DNA from 2 places in the Halomonas sp. MS1 genome. Region 2 is predicted to be linked to the other one. Evidence: predicted binding sites of a transcription regulator. Region 2 holds the regulator's gene; the other holds the start of a gene.
What was found. The regulator FNR, encoded in region 2, switches genes on or off when oxygen is low (the NO sensors DNR and NnrR bind a similar motif). The targets are predictions, from matches to a motif close to TTGATNTANATCAA.
Positions count from the first base shown of each region.

Region 1 (7,067 bases), 620 kb from region 2:
AGGGCATGTTGCTGAGCGGCTCGCCGCCAAAGAAGACGATGTTGTAGCGATCCCGCTGCGGGGCTTCGCGCAGCATCATCTCGATAGAGGCCTGGGCGGTGGCCAGCTCCATCTTCTTACCGTCCCGAGGGTTATCCAAGTCTTCCTTGTAGCAGTAACTGCAGCTAAGGTTGCAACCGGTGTTGACGTTGAGCACCACGGTAGAAAGCGGGAACTGCTCCACCTTTACACTAGGATTATAAGCCTGGACAACGCCATCGGTGATCAGCTTCAGCGCCTTGAGCTGTAGCAGCCGTTCCTGGATATCGTCGCTACTGACCTGATGTGTCAGGTGGCCCGGCAGCGCCCGGCTATCGAGCCCCTCTTCTCTTCCGGCCAGAGCCAGCAGCTCCTCGCTGAGGGCATCCGGGGCGAACAGGCTGGTGGTGGGGATATGGAACCACAACGGCTGGCCTTCTACTTCCATCCGGTGCAGGTTCTCGGGTATGGCTTGTAAAATTCCCATGGTGATCTCCTAGCGAAGCGGCGGGTTGTTCCAGCGTTGTACGGTAACGATCAGTTGGGCTTCGTCCTGTATCGCCTCCTGTCCTACCACACTGGCGGTCACCCGTAGGTTGCCCACGCTGTTGGCGTTGTACTGACGCAGCGGGTTGGGCCCAGCCCCGGCAGGTGAGAAGATCCCTGTGGCGGCGTCCAGTATGCCCGTAAACCTAGCATCCTCGTCGCGCTCGGCGATCTCGTCCCAGGGGGACACGCTCCAACGTACCGGTACCTGCCCCAGCGGGATGGTCTCATCAGCCCCGTCCAGATAGCCGGCGGCGGTGAAGACGCCACTCACTGGCGGAGTCTTATCGTTGCCGATGCGAGCAACTCCCAGCGCTGGACTTACCTCCAAACGATCTACCGTGCGATAGCCAGCCAGCAGCCTCTCAGCACTGATCTCGCCGATCTGCATAGCCAGCCAGCCGGGTGTGAGATCGGTGCTAGTCTCAACGTCCAGCACTAGGCGCATGTCGCTACGTTCGATCACCTTACGCACGGTGACGCCCTCACCCAGACTGATCTCTCCTTCCCCAAGACCGTGGCCCAGCAGCACCAGCCGGCTGCGCTCGCCGGCCTTGAGCGAAGCGGGCAGGCTGGCTAACACCGCAGGCTCGGCCGCTTCGTGAGGAATCATCTCCACCATCATCCCAAACGCTTCGTCATGGTCGTCGAAGATACGCCCGCTGGGGTGCGCGCCGGAGAGATCCAGCACCTGCTTGAGATCACGACCGTTGAGGTTCAGGTTGGCGCGCCACTCGTAGCCGGTATAAACGATGGCCTGGCCTTCGCCACTGAGCGGACGACCACTGGTGAAAGCACCGTCCAAGCTAAGCGAGTAGGCATCCTCGCCTTCAGCGGCGTTAATAGTCACGTCGGCATAAAAGTCGCCTTCTCCGGGCCAGTGCCCCCAGAGCTGCCAGTCGCCCTCAGGAGAGGTCTGTTCGGCCTGCTGCCATGACTCCCAGGCTTCATTTTCGAGACTTTGAGTCTCGGCCAGCCAGGGAGCGATCTCGTTCAGGGCGAGATCGAACCAGTCACGATCCCGTGCCATGGACTGGTACTCAATGGTCTGGAACTGGCCCACATGGAAGTGCACCAGTCTCTCCCACTCTTCCTGGGGGCGGCGCTGCAGTTGGGCGCGGCCACCAGTATGACAGCGGGCACACATCTCCTGGTAGCTGGGATGATCAAAGGACTCAATACGGTTGAGGCGTCGCTCAATCAGCTCACGCTGGGACGCGCTCTCCTCGGGCGCCAGGCCGCGGGTATCGGCGAGGAACTTGACGATATCCCGGCGGGCTTCCTGGGGCAGCTCCAGGCCGTGCATAGTTTGCATGCGCGCGATCGTCATGTCCCAGCCTTCCGGGGTCTTACGCTGCGCACTAATACGGCTCCAGCTCTCGGGGCCACTTTGGGTCTGATGACAGGCTGAACAGTGCCTGTCGATAGCCTCGCTGCCGGCAGAGGCCAAGACAGTGCCCGTAGGCAGCAGCAGGGCTAGGCTACAGAGCCCTGTAGGAAGTACATGTCTCATCACGGGAAGTTCTCCACGCATTATTATTGTCGTGATGTTCACCTGCGGTTCTCTTCGCGGACGAACATCGAAGGTGTATGCCAGTCCCGTTCAACTTGCATTGACCGCGCCGACTATCAACAATTTCTTTTTATTCATATAGTTGAAGCAATTTACTTGTCTGAGTTTTTTTAGATTTTCAATCAATCGACAGCAATCAGTGCCCCAACTTGCAACAGTTGCGTATGGACTTGAAACACTTTGTCTCTTCAAATTTGATCATCGTTTACCGTGACGGCAGCCGAGGTTTTCGGACGACTCAGGTTTGAGACTTGGCGCTCAGGAAGGAGTGGGATTATGGGGCGACTACAAAGACCGCTTGAGGCTATCAACCTGTGGTTGGGTGGGGGATGGCTCGCCAAGGGGGACGCGGTGGTAGCGAGCCATACCATAATTATCGCCTTGCTACGCTATGCTCTGCTGCTTAGGCTGTGTATCACCGGCCAGTAAGGTTGGGCGGTCAGCATCGAGCTCTGTCAGCGGTTCACAAGGCTCCAAGCTGTCTCGGCAACGGGTCACTAAACGCTGATACTCTTGAGTACCCTGCTGCTTCCAAGCAAACTCTTCATCGCTCAGCGCCCGCTTAACCTTTGCAGGTGCCCCCATCACCAATGACTGTGGCTCGCACTCAAATCCCGCTTTGACGAACGCGGCCGCCGCAACAATGGAGCGCTCCGCTATGTGGGCACCGTCCATCACGACAGCGTTCATACCAACCATGGCATCACGCCCAATCACGCAGCCATGCAAAACCGCGCCGTGGCCGATATGGCCATCTTTCTCAACCTTAGTGACACAGCCCGGAAAGCCGTGCATGACGCAGGTATCCTGCAGGTTCGCGCCCTCTTCCAGCACCAGGCGGCCGAAGTCACCACGCATCACCGCGCCAGGGCCAACGTAACAATTGGGGCCAACAATCACATCCCCGATGAGCACTGCGGTCGGGTGGACATAAGCGGTTGGGTGCACCACTGGCGTCACCCCTTCAAGTCGATAGTAAGGCATCACGTTCTCCGTTAGTTCGGTTGGCCGTGGCGACGGCTTTGCACCACCACGAAACGGCTGGCGACAAAAGCTTGGTTACATAGCGAGGCATTAGCTGCCGGATTACCGCCTGTGGCGTGAAAGTCACTGAAAGCAGCCGACTGGTTGACGAATATCCCCCCATCCAGGTTCAACGAGAGCGGGGTTGTCACTTCCATCGCCAGCTCTTCGAACTGGTTGGCTACTGTCTCATCAGTCGTATAGCCACCGAGGGTTATCGCGCCTTTTTCCCGGATCACCTGACGCGCCAGTTCAATGCTATGCGCGGTATTCTCAGTCGCGATGACAAAGCTGATGGGACCGAAGCGTTCCTCGCTATAGGTAGCCTTCTGTGCTGCATCTACCTTGAGGATAAGCGGCGTGTGAATGCGGGCGTCAGGGAACTGAGCGTGCGCTCGCGGCTCGCTATCCAGGGCCATTTCGCCCAAGTCACGGCACTCATCAATCCGAGCTTGCGTCTCCCGCGACTGGAGGGCACCCAGCACCGTGCAGGCGCGGTCGTTGTCGCTCAGAAACGCTTGGACGGCTTTGGCAAGCGCTGCCGCCACGTCGTCAAAACTTAACTGGCCATCTGCTGTTTCAATACCGTTTTTGGGTACATAAATGGCCTGAGGGGTCGTACACATCTGGCCGGAATAGAGGCTCAGCGAGAAAGCCAGGTTCGCTGTGACCGCTTTGAGATTTTCCACGCTGTCGATAATGACTGTATTGACACCGGCTTTTTCAGCGAACACTTGAGCCTGAGTGGCGTTATCTATCAGCCAATCGCCAAAGGCATTGGAGCCGGTGAAATCGATCAGTTTGACCGCAGGATCAAGCGCCAGCGTTTTCGTCAGCGGTGCATCGACAGTGTCGGGTATCAGGCTAACCAGACAAGGGTCAAAGCCCGCTTCCTCCAGTACCTGTTGAACAACCCGTGCGGTCATTGCCACTGGCAGAATAGCGCCAGGATGCGGTTTAAGAATGACGGGGTTGCCTGTCGCCAGACTGGCAAACAAGCCAGGATAAGTATTCCAGGTGGGAAAAGTAGAACAGGCCACCACCAACGAGATGCCGCGTGGCACTATGTGAAAACGCTTATCCATGACAATGGGATCATGCTTGCCCTGGGGCTTAACCCACTGTGCGGTAGCAGGAATCTGCGCCATCGCCTGCCAGGCATAGGCCACTGCTTCAAGGCCGCGATCTTGGGCATGCGGCCCACCCGCCTGAAACGCCATTAACGGCCCCTGGCCGCTAGTATGCATCACCGCCTGGGCGATCTCAGGGCTCATGGTATTTAGCCGTGACAGGATTTCCAGACATACTCCCACACGCGCCTCAGCCCCGGCACTCCGCCAGTCACGCATTGCGACCTGCATGGCCGCTATCAGCTCGTCAGGGTTTGGCTGGTCATAAGTAATGCCAAGTTCAAACCCATAGGGTGAGACTTCGCCACCCACCTGCTGGGTGCTGCCAACACGATTCAGCGCGAATGGTTGATTGAGCAGTGACTCAAATCTCGATGGTGCCGCTTTAACGGCATCCTCAGGGTATTTGCGCATGCTTTCTGGATAGGGCGTCCAGAAATTACGCCTAGAAATGGCGTCGACAGCCTGGTCAAGAATGTCACGGTGAAGGTCAAACATCTGCTGCGCTGATTGCGTCATGGGGGCGCTCCTGCACTCACTTATTTTTTTTGATACGCTATAGTAAAGAAGACTATCTTTCCCGTAACAAAACATCAAACGCTTTCCCTGGCGCCGCTTGCTTAAGAATTAGCCCACCACGATCAATAAACTCGATATATACGGGCTAAAGATCACTTTTCGGGCCAATTTCCCACCTTTCATACCATGGTCTAACAACTATCACTCACTCGCTATAAATACATACAAGCCATTGTTAAAAAAACATAAATTATCAAAAACACCAATAAGCGACACACTAACAACAATCAAACAATATTGATGTGTATCAAAATAAACCTATACTCGACAGATATTCATCCTGTGCGCCACAGGCCGAACTGAGGTAACAATGCCCACTACGCTCAAAATACCCCCACCCCTTGAGGGCGTTTTATGCATCACGCTGAATCGCCCAGAAGCACTGAATGCGCTAAATACGCAGCTTCTCGGCGAGCTCGCCGACACCTTGAGCGACGCGGATAGTAACGACAACGTTCGCGCCGTGGTGATTACCGGCAATGCAAAAGCATTTGCCGCCGGTGCGGATATTAACGAGATGGCTGAACGTGACTTGGTGGGCATGCTGGAAGATCCTCGCCAGCACCACTGGGCCACCATTACGCGTTTTCGCAAACCGATCATTGCCGCCGTCAATGGCTATGCCTTGGGCGGTGGCTGCGAGCTGGCTATGCATGCCGACATCATCATCGCCGGTGAAAACGCCCTGTTCGGCCAGCCCGAAATCAATCTAGGCATCATGCCCGGCGCTGGCGGTACCCAGCGCTTGCTAAGGGCAGTGGGCAAATCACTGGCCACCCAGATGGTGCTGACTGGCGAGCCCATTTCCGCTCGCCGCGCCCTTGAAGCAGGCCTGATTAGCGAGATTACCCAGCCCGAATTAACCCTTGAGCGCGCCATGGCCATTGCAACGCGCATTGCCGCCAAGGCACCGCTGGCCGTGCGCTTAGCAAGGGAGTCGTTACACAAGGCGATGGATACCGACCTAACCACCGGACTGCGCTTTGAACGCCATGCGTTCACCTTGCTAGCGGGCACCGCTGACCGCGAAGAGGGCATTCGCGCCTTCCAAGAAAAACGACCTGCCACTTTTCAAGGGCACTGACACAAGGATACTCCCCATGAGCCAAGCGCCCCTGCTTTACAGCGTGGAAGACGGCGTCGCCCGTATCACGCTGAACCGCCCCGACAGCCTGAACAGCTTCAATACTGACATGCATGCCGAGATGCGTAAGGCGCTAAAAGCCGTGCGTCAGGACGCAAGCGTTCGCGCTTTGTTACTGACCGGCAACGGCCGAGGCTTTTGTGCCGGTCAGGATCTTTCCGACCGCAGCGTCGCACCCGGCGAGCAAGCTCCCGACCTCGGTGAGTCGCTTGAGAAGCGCTACAACCCTATGCTGCGCGCCCTTAAAGACATGCCGTTCCCGACTATTTGTGCAGTGAACGGCGTGGCCGCAGGTGCCGGCGCCAACATCGCCCTGGCCTGCGACATCGTATTGGCCGCGCGTTCGGCAAGCTTTATTCAGGCCTTCTGTAAGATCGGCTTGATTCCAGACTCCGGCGGAACTTGGACACTGCCTAACTTGGTCGGCATGGCGCGCGCCAAAGGCCTGGCAATGTTGGGTGACAAACTTCCCGCCGAGACCGCCGAGCAGTGGGGCATGATCTGGCGCTGCGTCGATGATGAGGCGCTACAGGAAGAAGCCATGAACATGGCTCGCCACCTGGCCACTCAACCGACGCGCGGCTTGGCGCTGATCAAGCGCGCCCTGCACGCCAGCAGCGATAACAGCTTCAACGAACAGCTCGACCTGGAACGTGATCTGCAGCGCCTAGCCGGACGCACCGAAGATTACCGCGAAGGCGTCAGCGCCTTTATCGAGAAACGTCGTCCGACCTTCAAGGGAGAGTGAGATGTCAGCCCTCCCCACGTCCGCCGTTATTGGCGTGATCGGCGCAGGCGCCATGGGTGCCGGTATCGCTCAGGTTGCCGCTCAAGCTGGCCACTCAGTCATCCTGCATGACAATCAACCGGGTGCCGCCAAAGCGGGCATTGAGAACATTCGCCGCCAGTTGGAAAAGCGTGTTGCCAAGGGCAAGATGAACCAAGGGGATGTGGATAACATTATTGCTCGCCTGCAGCCCGCCGATACTATCGATGCCTTAGCCGACAGCCGTTTGGTTATCGAAGCTATCGTCGAAAATCTTGAGATCAAGCG
Region 1 covers NZ_CP098926.1:1,166,927-1,173,993, forward strand. Annotated here, with positions in the region: gene peaB (quinohemoprotein amine dehydrogenase maturation protein) at 1-505, opposite strand, end outside; gene peaA (quinohemoprotein amine dehydrogenase subunit alpha) at 515-2,077, opposite strand; gene paaY (phenylacetic acid degradation protein PaaY) at 2,522-3,121, opposite strand; gene paaN (phenylacetic acid degradation protein PaaN) at 3,133-4,809, opposite strand; gene paaF (2,3-dehydroadipyl-CoA hydratase PaaF) at 5,180-5,953, shown strand; gene paaG (2-(1,2-epoxy-1,2-dihydrophenyl)acetyl-CoA isomerase PaaG) at 5,970-6,761, shown strand; gene paaH (3-hydroxyacyl-CoA dehydrogenase PaaH) at 6,763-7,067, shown strand, end outside.
Region 1: the regulator FNR is predicted to act here: its motif matches at 5,107-5,120, upstream of paaF (2,3-dehydroadipyl-CoA hydratase PaaF).

Region 2 (7,067 bases):
GCACTTCAAGCCCGCGGGTTGGATGTAGAGCTACTTTCTGGTGACACGCAAGAAGCGGTAGGAAGCTTGGCAGAACAGCTCAATATTACCACGTGGCACGCTGGCAAATCGCCTGAGGGCAAGCTGGAGCGATTGCGTGAGTTACAAGCCAGCGGTGAGCGTGTCGTAATGATTGGTGATGGTATCAATGATGTGCCGGTATTAGCTGGCGCTGACGTTGCCATTGCTATGAATGGCGCCACAGACCTTGCCCGTACCCGCGCCGACGCGATATTGCTCAGTCCACGCCTAATGCGTATTTTTGAGGCGATTGATATTTCCTGCGCCACACGCCGCATTATGCGCCAAAATATGATGTGGTCAGTTTGCTACAATTTTTCAGCACTGCCTTTAGCAGCAATGGGGTTAATTCCCCCCTGGCTCGCTGCGATTGGCATGTCGCTAAGCTCCCTGATTGTGGTAGGTAACGCGCTACGTCTCACTCGCTGGCGTACCCCGCCCGCCCCTCAGATTGCCCTATCAACACCGGTGACGGCATGACGATTTTATACTTACTGATACCCCTTTCACTCACTCTTCTGGGCCTCGCGGTGTGGGCGTTTTTCTGGGCCGTGAAACACGACCAGTTTGACGATTTGGAAGGCCCAGCCCACCGCATTCTATTCGATGATGATGAGAATGACCTGACTCCCGAGCAGCGTGCAGCGCGTAAAAAAAGCGGCTCTTCTTCTCAAGATAACCAAGAGCCACCTGCATGAATCCGACGGGACTTGATTTACCACCCCTGCTAGCCGCGTTTGTATTTGGCTTAATGGGCGGCGCCCACTGTATCGGCATGTGTGGCGGCATTATGAGCGCGCTGACCTTTGCCGTACCGCCTAGCATGCGACACCCTGCCCGCATGGGTGGGCTGCTGATTAGCTATAACGCCGGACGCATTCTCAGCTATATGGTGGCGGGTGCCATTGTTGCTGCACTTGGCACACTTATCTCACTTTCTCCGTCTGCACGTGTTGCACTGCAGGCTTTCGCCGCATTGATGCTCATCTTAATGGCGCTCTATATCGCCAACTGGTGGAAAGGACTGCTGAAAGTAGAAGCGGTGGGAAGGCACCTTTGGCGTTATATAGAGCCAGTGGGAAGACGCCTGATGCCTGTCGTGCATCTTCCTCAAGCCTTCGCCCTAGGGACACTGTGGGGCTGGCTGCCCTGTGGTCTGGTTTACTCCATGCTAGCCTGGAGCTTAGCGATTGCAGACCCACTCGATGGCGCGCTTCTAATGGGTGCTTTTGGCCTGGGTACACTCCCTGCCCTGCTGGCAACAGGACTTGCAGCACAGCAGTTAAGCCATTTAATTCGCCACCCTGCCACTCGCAGCGTCGCCGCACTGTCGATTATCAGTTTCGCCCTTTGGCAACTATGGACGCTTATCTCCCTAACAGCGCATTAGCCAGACCCTCCGATAGCTTGATATAGCTCAACGCATTCCAAGTGACACCGACGTAGCATGCCGAGAGAACACTGAGCGACGGCGCTCAGTCACTCCTTTTGTTTACTTCTCACTTCGGAGCGCTCGCCATGCCTGTTCATGCCACTGCTGCCTTCTCACCTACCAACAAGGAAATGTCTGGGGCTAATGCCTGGGATGAAGCGCTACTGCGTCGCTATGACAAAAGTGGCCCACGTTACACATCCTACCCAACAGCTCTCGCGTTTCATGATCAGTTCAGCGCCGATGACTTTACTCAGGCGCTAGCGCGCAGTAACGAGAGCCACCGTCCGCTATCACTGTATGTGCATGTGCCCTTTTGTCGAAAAATTTGCTTCTACTGTGCTTGCAATAAAATCGCAACGAAGAATACCGCCCTTGCAGAACCTTACCTTTCTCGGCTAGATCGGGAAATGGTGCTCACTGCCCGCCATTTAGACACTTCACGCCCGGTGCAACAGTTACACTGGGGCGGTGGTACGCCCACATTTCTAACCTTGGCACAGATGGGGGACCTGATTGACCGCCTAGATGCCCGTTTTGGTTTATCTAGCTCAGCCGATCGCGATTACGCTATTGAAATAGATCCTCGTGAAGCAGACGTATTTACGTTACGCCATCTACAGTCGCTCGGCTTTAATCGGCTAAGCCTTGGCGTACAGGATTTAAACCTGCAGGTACAAAAAGCTATCAACCGCGTACAACCCCGGGTGCTCACCGAAACGTTGATGGAAGAAGCACACCGTCTTGGTTTTCGCTCACTCAATCTTGATTTGATTTATGGGCTGCCATTTCAAACCGAAAAAAGCTTTGCCGAGACGCTAAGCCAAGTCATCGAGCTCAACCCGGCACGGCTGTCCGTCTTTAATTATGCGCACATGCCCACCCGCTTTGCGCCACAGCGACGCATTAACGAAACGGATCTTCCCAGCGCCGATGAAAAGCTGGCTATTTTGCACACCACCATAGAAATGCTGACTAACGCAGGCTATGTGCATATTGGCATGGATCACTTTGCACGACCTGACGATAGCCTAGCGATTGCACAGCGCAACGGTACCTTACAACGCAATTTTCAGGGCTACTCTAGCCATGCACAGTGCGATTTAGTTGGCTTAGGCGTATCCGCTATATCACGGGTTGACGACGTTTACGCACAAAACCCGACCCAGCTTGGCCAATATGAAGCAGCCTTAGATCAAGGTAAGCTGGCAACCGTCAAAGGATTAAGGTTAAATAAGGACGACCTAATACGAAGAGACGTGATTGAACGGCTAATGTGCGACATGCACATTGATCTAGCGGCAGTTGGAAAGCGTTGGCACATCGATGCTAGTGATTATTTTTCCACCGCAATTGAGCAATTGAAGACAGCTGAGCAAGACGGCTTAATCACTCGCCATCAGCAAGTTATTAGCGCCACCCCCACTGGACGGCTGCTGATTCGCCATTTGGCAATGGCCTTTGATGCTCGCCTAGCTGACCAGCCTACTAAACGCTACTCTAAGATTGTATAAGCTTCTTGAGACGTCTTGCCTCTGGGCCTATGATGGCTAACGAGAAAGGGAGAATGATATGCCACAACCCGCCAGCCAACGACGCTCACTGCTGCAAGAGGCGCGCTGTCAGACCTGTAGCCTAAGCTCGCTGTGCCTGCCGCTTGCCTTAGAGCTTGAGGATATGGGCCAGTTTGATGCCATCATTCGCCGCCGCGCACCGCTCAAAAAAGGCGAGCCCCTGTTTCGCCAGGGCGATCACTTCACCAGTGTGTATGCCGTCCGCTCAGGCAGCCTGAAACAGGTGACCAGCGAAGGGAACGGCAATGATCAGCTGACAAATTTCTACCTTCCCAGCGAACTAGTGGGATTGGACGGAATTGATGAAGAGCACTACCCCGGTAGCGTCATTGCACTGGAAACCACAACGGTATGTGAAATTCCATTTGATCGCTTGGACCTGCTTTCCGAAGAACTGCCCGAACTACGTGGCCAGCTTTATCGGAGCATGAGCAAAGAATTGCGGGATGACCGGCGCATGATGCGCTTGCTATCGCGTAAGACGGCCGATCAACGACTAGCCAGCTTTTTAGTCACCCTTTCAGACCGTTTTCGTCGACGTGGATACTCGCCTTATAGCTTCAGACTCTCCATGTCCCGCGCCGACATCGGCAATTACTTAGGCTTGGCGGTAGAGACGGTCAGCCGTATTCTTAGCCGCTTTCAACAGCAAGAGGTGGTGGCTGTTTCAGGGCGCGAGGTTAATATTTTAGATATGCGGCGCCTCATCACGCTAGCTGAAGAGGAAGAACAGTCGGCTAGTCCACGCTAAGCGCCTGAATACGCCCTTCCATCAACGCCGCTTGTTTGGCTTCAAGGCCAGCAAAGTCAAATAAACCGCGGTCTGCTAGCTGGGAAGGCGCTACATTGGTCACCGCTTTAAACATGCTTTCTAGACGTCCTGGATGTTTTTTATCCCACTCAGCCAACATATCTTTGACAACTTGACGCTGGAGATTGGGCTGAGAGCCACATAAGTTGCAGGGAATAATAGGGAATTCCATTAGCCGAGAAAACTCTGCAATATCAGCCTCTTTGCAGTAGGCAAGGGGGCGAATGACAATATTCTTGCCATCGTCAGATAACAGCTTGGGAGGCATTGCTTTCAAAGTGCCACCAAAGAACATGTTAAGAAATAACGTTTCTAAAATATCTTCACGATGATGCCCTAGGGCAATCTTCGTTGCCCCAATTTCCTCGGCAAACCCATAGAGCGAGCCACGTCTTAGTCGTGAGCAGAGCGCGCAGGTCGTTTTTCCTTCTGGGGTTTTCTCTTTCACCACCGAGTAGGTGTCACGCTCTAGAATGTGGTATTCAACCCCCACTTTATCTAGGTACTGGGGCAACACATGCTCCGGAAAGCCTGGCTGTTTTTGATCCATATTGACGGCGACCAGAGAGAAGTTAACCGGCGCGTTGCGCTGCAGGTTAAGCAGTATCTCCAGCATCGTATAGCTATCTTTGCCGCCAGACAGGCACACCATCACCTTGTCACCTTCACCAATCATTTGATAATCAATGATGGCGTTGCCAACCTCTCGCCGTAAGCGCTTTTGTAGCTTATTAAATTCACGCTTTTGTTTAGCGGCGTGATGCTCGGATGGTGTCTGTGCGCTATTAACAGCAGGGCTGTTAACAGAAACAGAATCAGGCGCTGCGGGGTCAAAATAGTCAGGTTGTAGCATGGTGTAGGCACTGCCGATGGTAGAAGAAGCAGCGGGCATTCTAACAAGACTCACCACGTCCACCCAAGATAAACCCGTGGATTCATCCCATGAGGGTAGTAACGACTACCCCTGCTGGGCAATCTCGCGCTGCAAACGCAGATATAAAAGCGCGCTTGCGGTTGCATCCCCCAGCACTCCCATCCATTGAAGAGCGGGGATTTGCCAACGAGCGAGCGCTTCGGTTAGGCGGCCACTCGCCTCACACTGTGGATGTAAGCGACGCAGCTGACGATAGTGTAGCTTTCCAACGTCGACCTGGGCATTGGGCAAACCAAATCCCAACCCGGCTTTAAACAAAAGATTTAGGTGTTCCACCGAGCGCCCTAACTGCCAACCAATTAGCGGCCGATTACCAATGAATTCAGCTAGCGCCCCAAGATGCTCAGCGTTAGGCGCCAGCACCATGTCCGTCGCATACAGCTGATGATGTCGCCGCAGCGCGGGGGCGTTGCTGTTCTGCTCTTCTGCCAGGGTAGCCACCCAGGCTCGGCTGGTCTGCACTCTCCCTGGGCTTAAGACAACAGCAGCGACGCTGACCACCGGCGCTTGGCCAGGGCTAGCCTGGCAGGCAAGCGCCACCATTTCTTCCCCCATGTAGGGCTGAAACAGCCATGCGTAGGGAGAGTCTGCCCAGCGTCGGCGGTCGCTTTCGCGCTGCATTAATGTACGCAGCGAGCCACTGAGTAGTGACATATGCCGGTCTAACAAGCGCATTCCGCTCACGAATACTCCAAATGATAACGATGGGAGAGCCGCTGTTTAAAATCTTTTACGATATGCAGCGCCTCACGCAACAGATCACGCTCAAGGGACGAGAGCTCTTGCACCACCACACGGTTGCTACGCTGCTGAGTCGACGCTTCCGCTGTCTGTAGCTGCTGTTTTAAACGTAGTTCGGTAAACAGTGCCAGCGCCTCGCCCAGGTCATCCGCAAAACGGCGATCAAGACGACCATCTTCTGCTAAAGCGTCCAGGCGATCTAAGGTGGAAGTAGCATTAATGCGTCGCTCGAGGGCCATTGTGCGCACCCCATGAACAATGGGGAAAATACCGCCTTTTTTAATATCGATCCCATGCTGGGGCTTTTTTAAGGAGCCAAATAGCGTTAGCGGTGTTGAGAAACGCAGTGCAGCGCGAGCAAAGTAGGACAGCAATAGCTCATCCCGTGAGCAGCGTTCAAACAGCTCTGCTCGCACGCTGTCTAGCAATTGCGGATTACCAGCCACACCATGGGCATCCAGCAAAATCGCCAGCTTCATTAGGCTATCGCCATCTCTTGCACTCACCCACTTAGCAATGTTGTTTTTCCATTGCGACACAGTGCCAACCCATTCAGGATTAGACACCATGATATTACCTGGGCAGGGTGGGTAGCCGAGCTGAATCAGCGTTTGGGTAAGCGCATTCATGTCTTCGGCAAGCGAAGGCCATTGGCTGTCATCGGCTAAAATCAAACCATTATCTTGATCTGTTTTAAGAATTTGTTCGCCGCGCCCTTCGCTACCCATCACCATTAGGCAACTTTGGGAGTGATACTGCTCAGGAATAACAAATGACCACGCTTTATTGATAATTCGGCCATTCAACGCGGCCAGTAGGTCCATGGCAAAACGTAGTTTGACCCCTTGCGCCATAAGCGCATTCACCAATTCTGGCGTGCGTTGGCTGGCAGCCGCCAATGCTTCTAAGCTATTTGCCTGCTCCACCTGCAGACTAACGACATAGCTACGGCTCGAAAAATAGCTAAGGACATCCGTTAGTTCTACCACCCCTTTCAGGGTGCCCTGCTCCATCACCACCACCCGCGTTACTTTATGCCGCGTCATCAGCACGAGCGCTTCAAATAAGTACTGATGGGGGGTAACGGTCACCAACGAGAAATGGGCCACATCCTCAACGGGCGCTGTATGTTCATAGTTATTCAGCACGACACCATTGAGCAAATCGGTTTTAGTGACAATGCCAAACTCGCCCTGGGTTTTGACTAGCAAGCTATCTGCATGACTATCGTTGAGCTGACGCACCGCGCTGGCAATATCTGTCGATGCATCCATGATAAGAGGTTCACGCATACATTCGCTGACTTTAGCCAACATAAAGCCGGCCATGGTCACGCCGCCTTCGGCACGCTTTTCAGTCATTAACCGCGCTTTGTGAGATAGCGACTGTTTGAAGAAATTTTCGAAGTCAGGATGATGACGGCATAGTTTTATAAATAGCGCCTTCGGCATCACATAGCACAAGCATTCTTGCTCAGCCTGGAAGCGATAACGGCTTTTACCGTTCAGAATACTA
Region 2 covers NZ_CP098926.1:551,260-558,326, forward strand. Annotated here, with positions in the region: gene NF683_RS02700 (heavy metal translocating P-type ATPase) at 1-540, shown strand, start outside; gene ccoS (cbb3-type cytochrome oxidase assembly protein CcoS) at 537-758, shown strand; gene NF683_RS02710 (sulfite exporter TauE/SafE family protein) at 755-1,450, shown strand; gene hemN (oxygen-independent coproporphyrinogen III oxidase) at 1,579-3,006, shown strand; gene fnr (fumarate/nitrate reduction transcriptional regulator Fnr) at 3,065-3,817, shown strand; gene ttcA (tRNA 2-thiocytidine(32) synthetase TtcA) at 3,804-4,769, opposite strand; gene NF683_RS02730 (3'-5' exonuclease family protein) at 4,836-5,486, opposite strand; gene NF683_RS02735 (putative nucleotidyltransferase substrate binding domain-containing protein) at 5,492-7,067, opposite strand, start outside.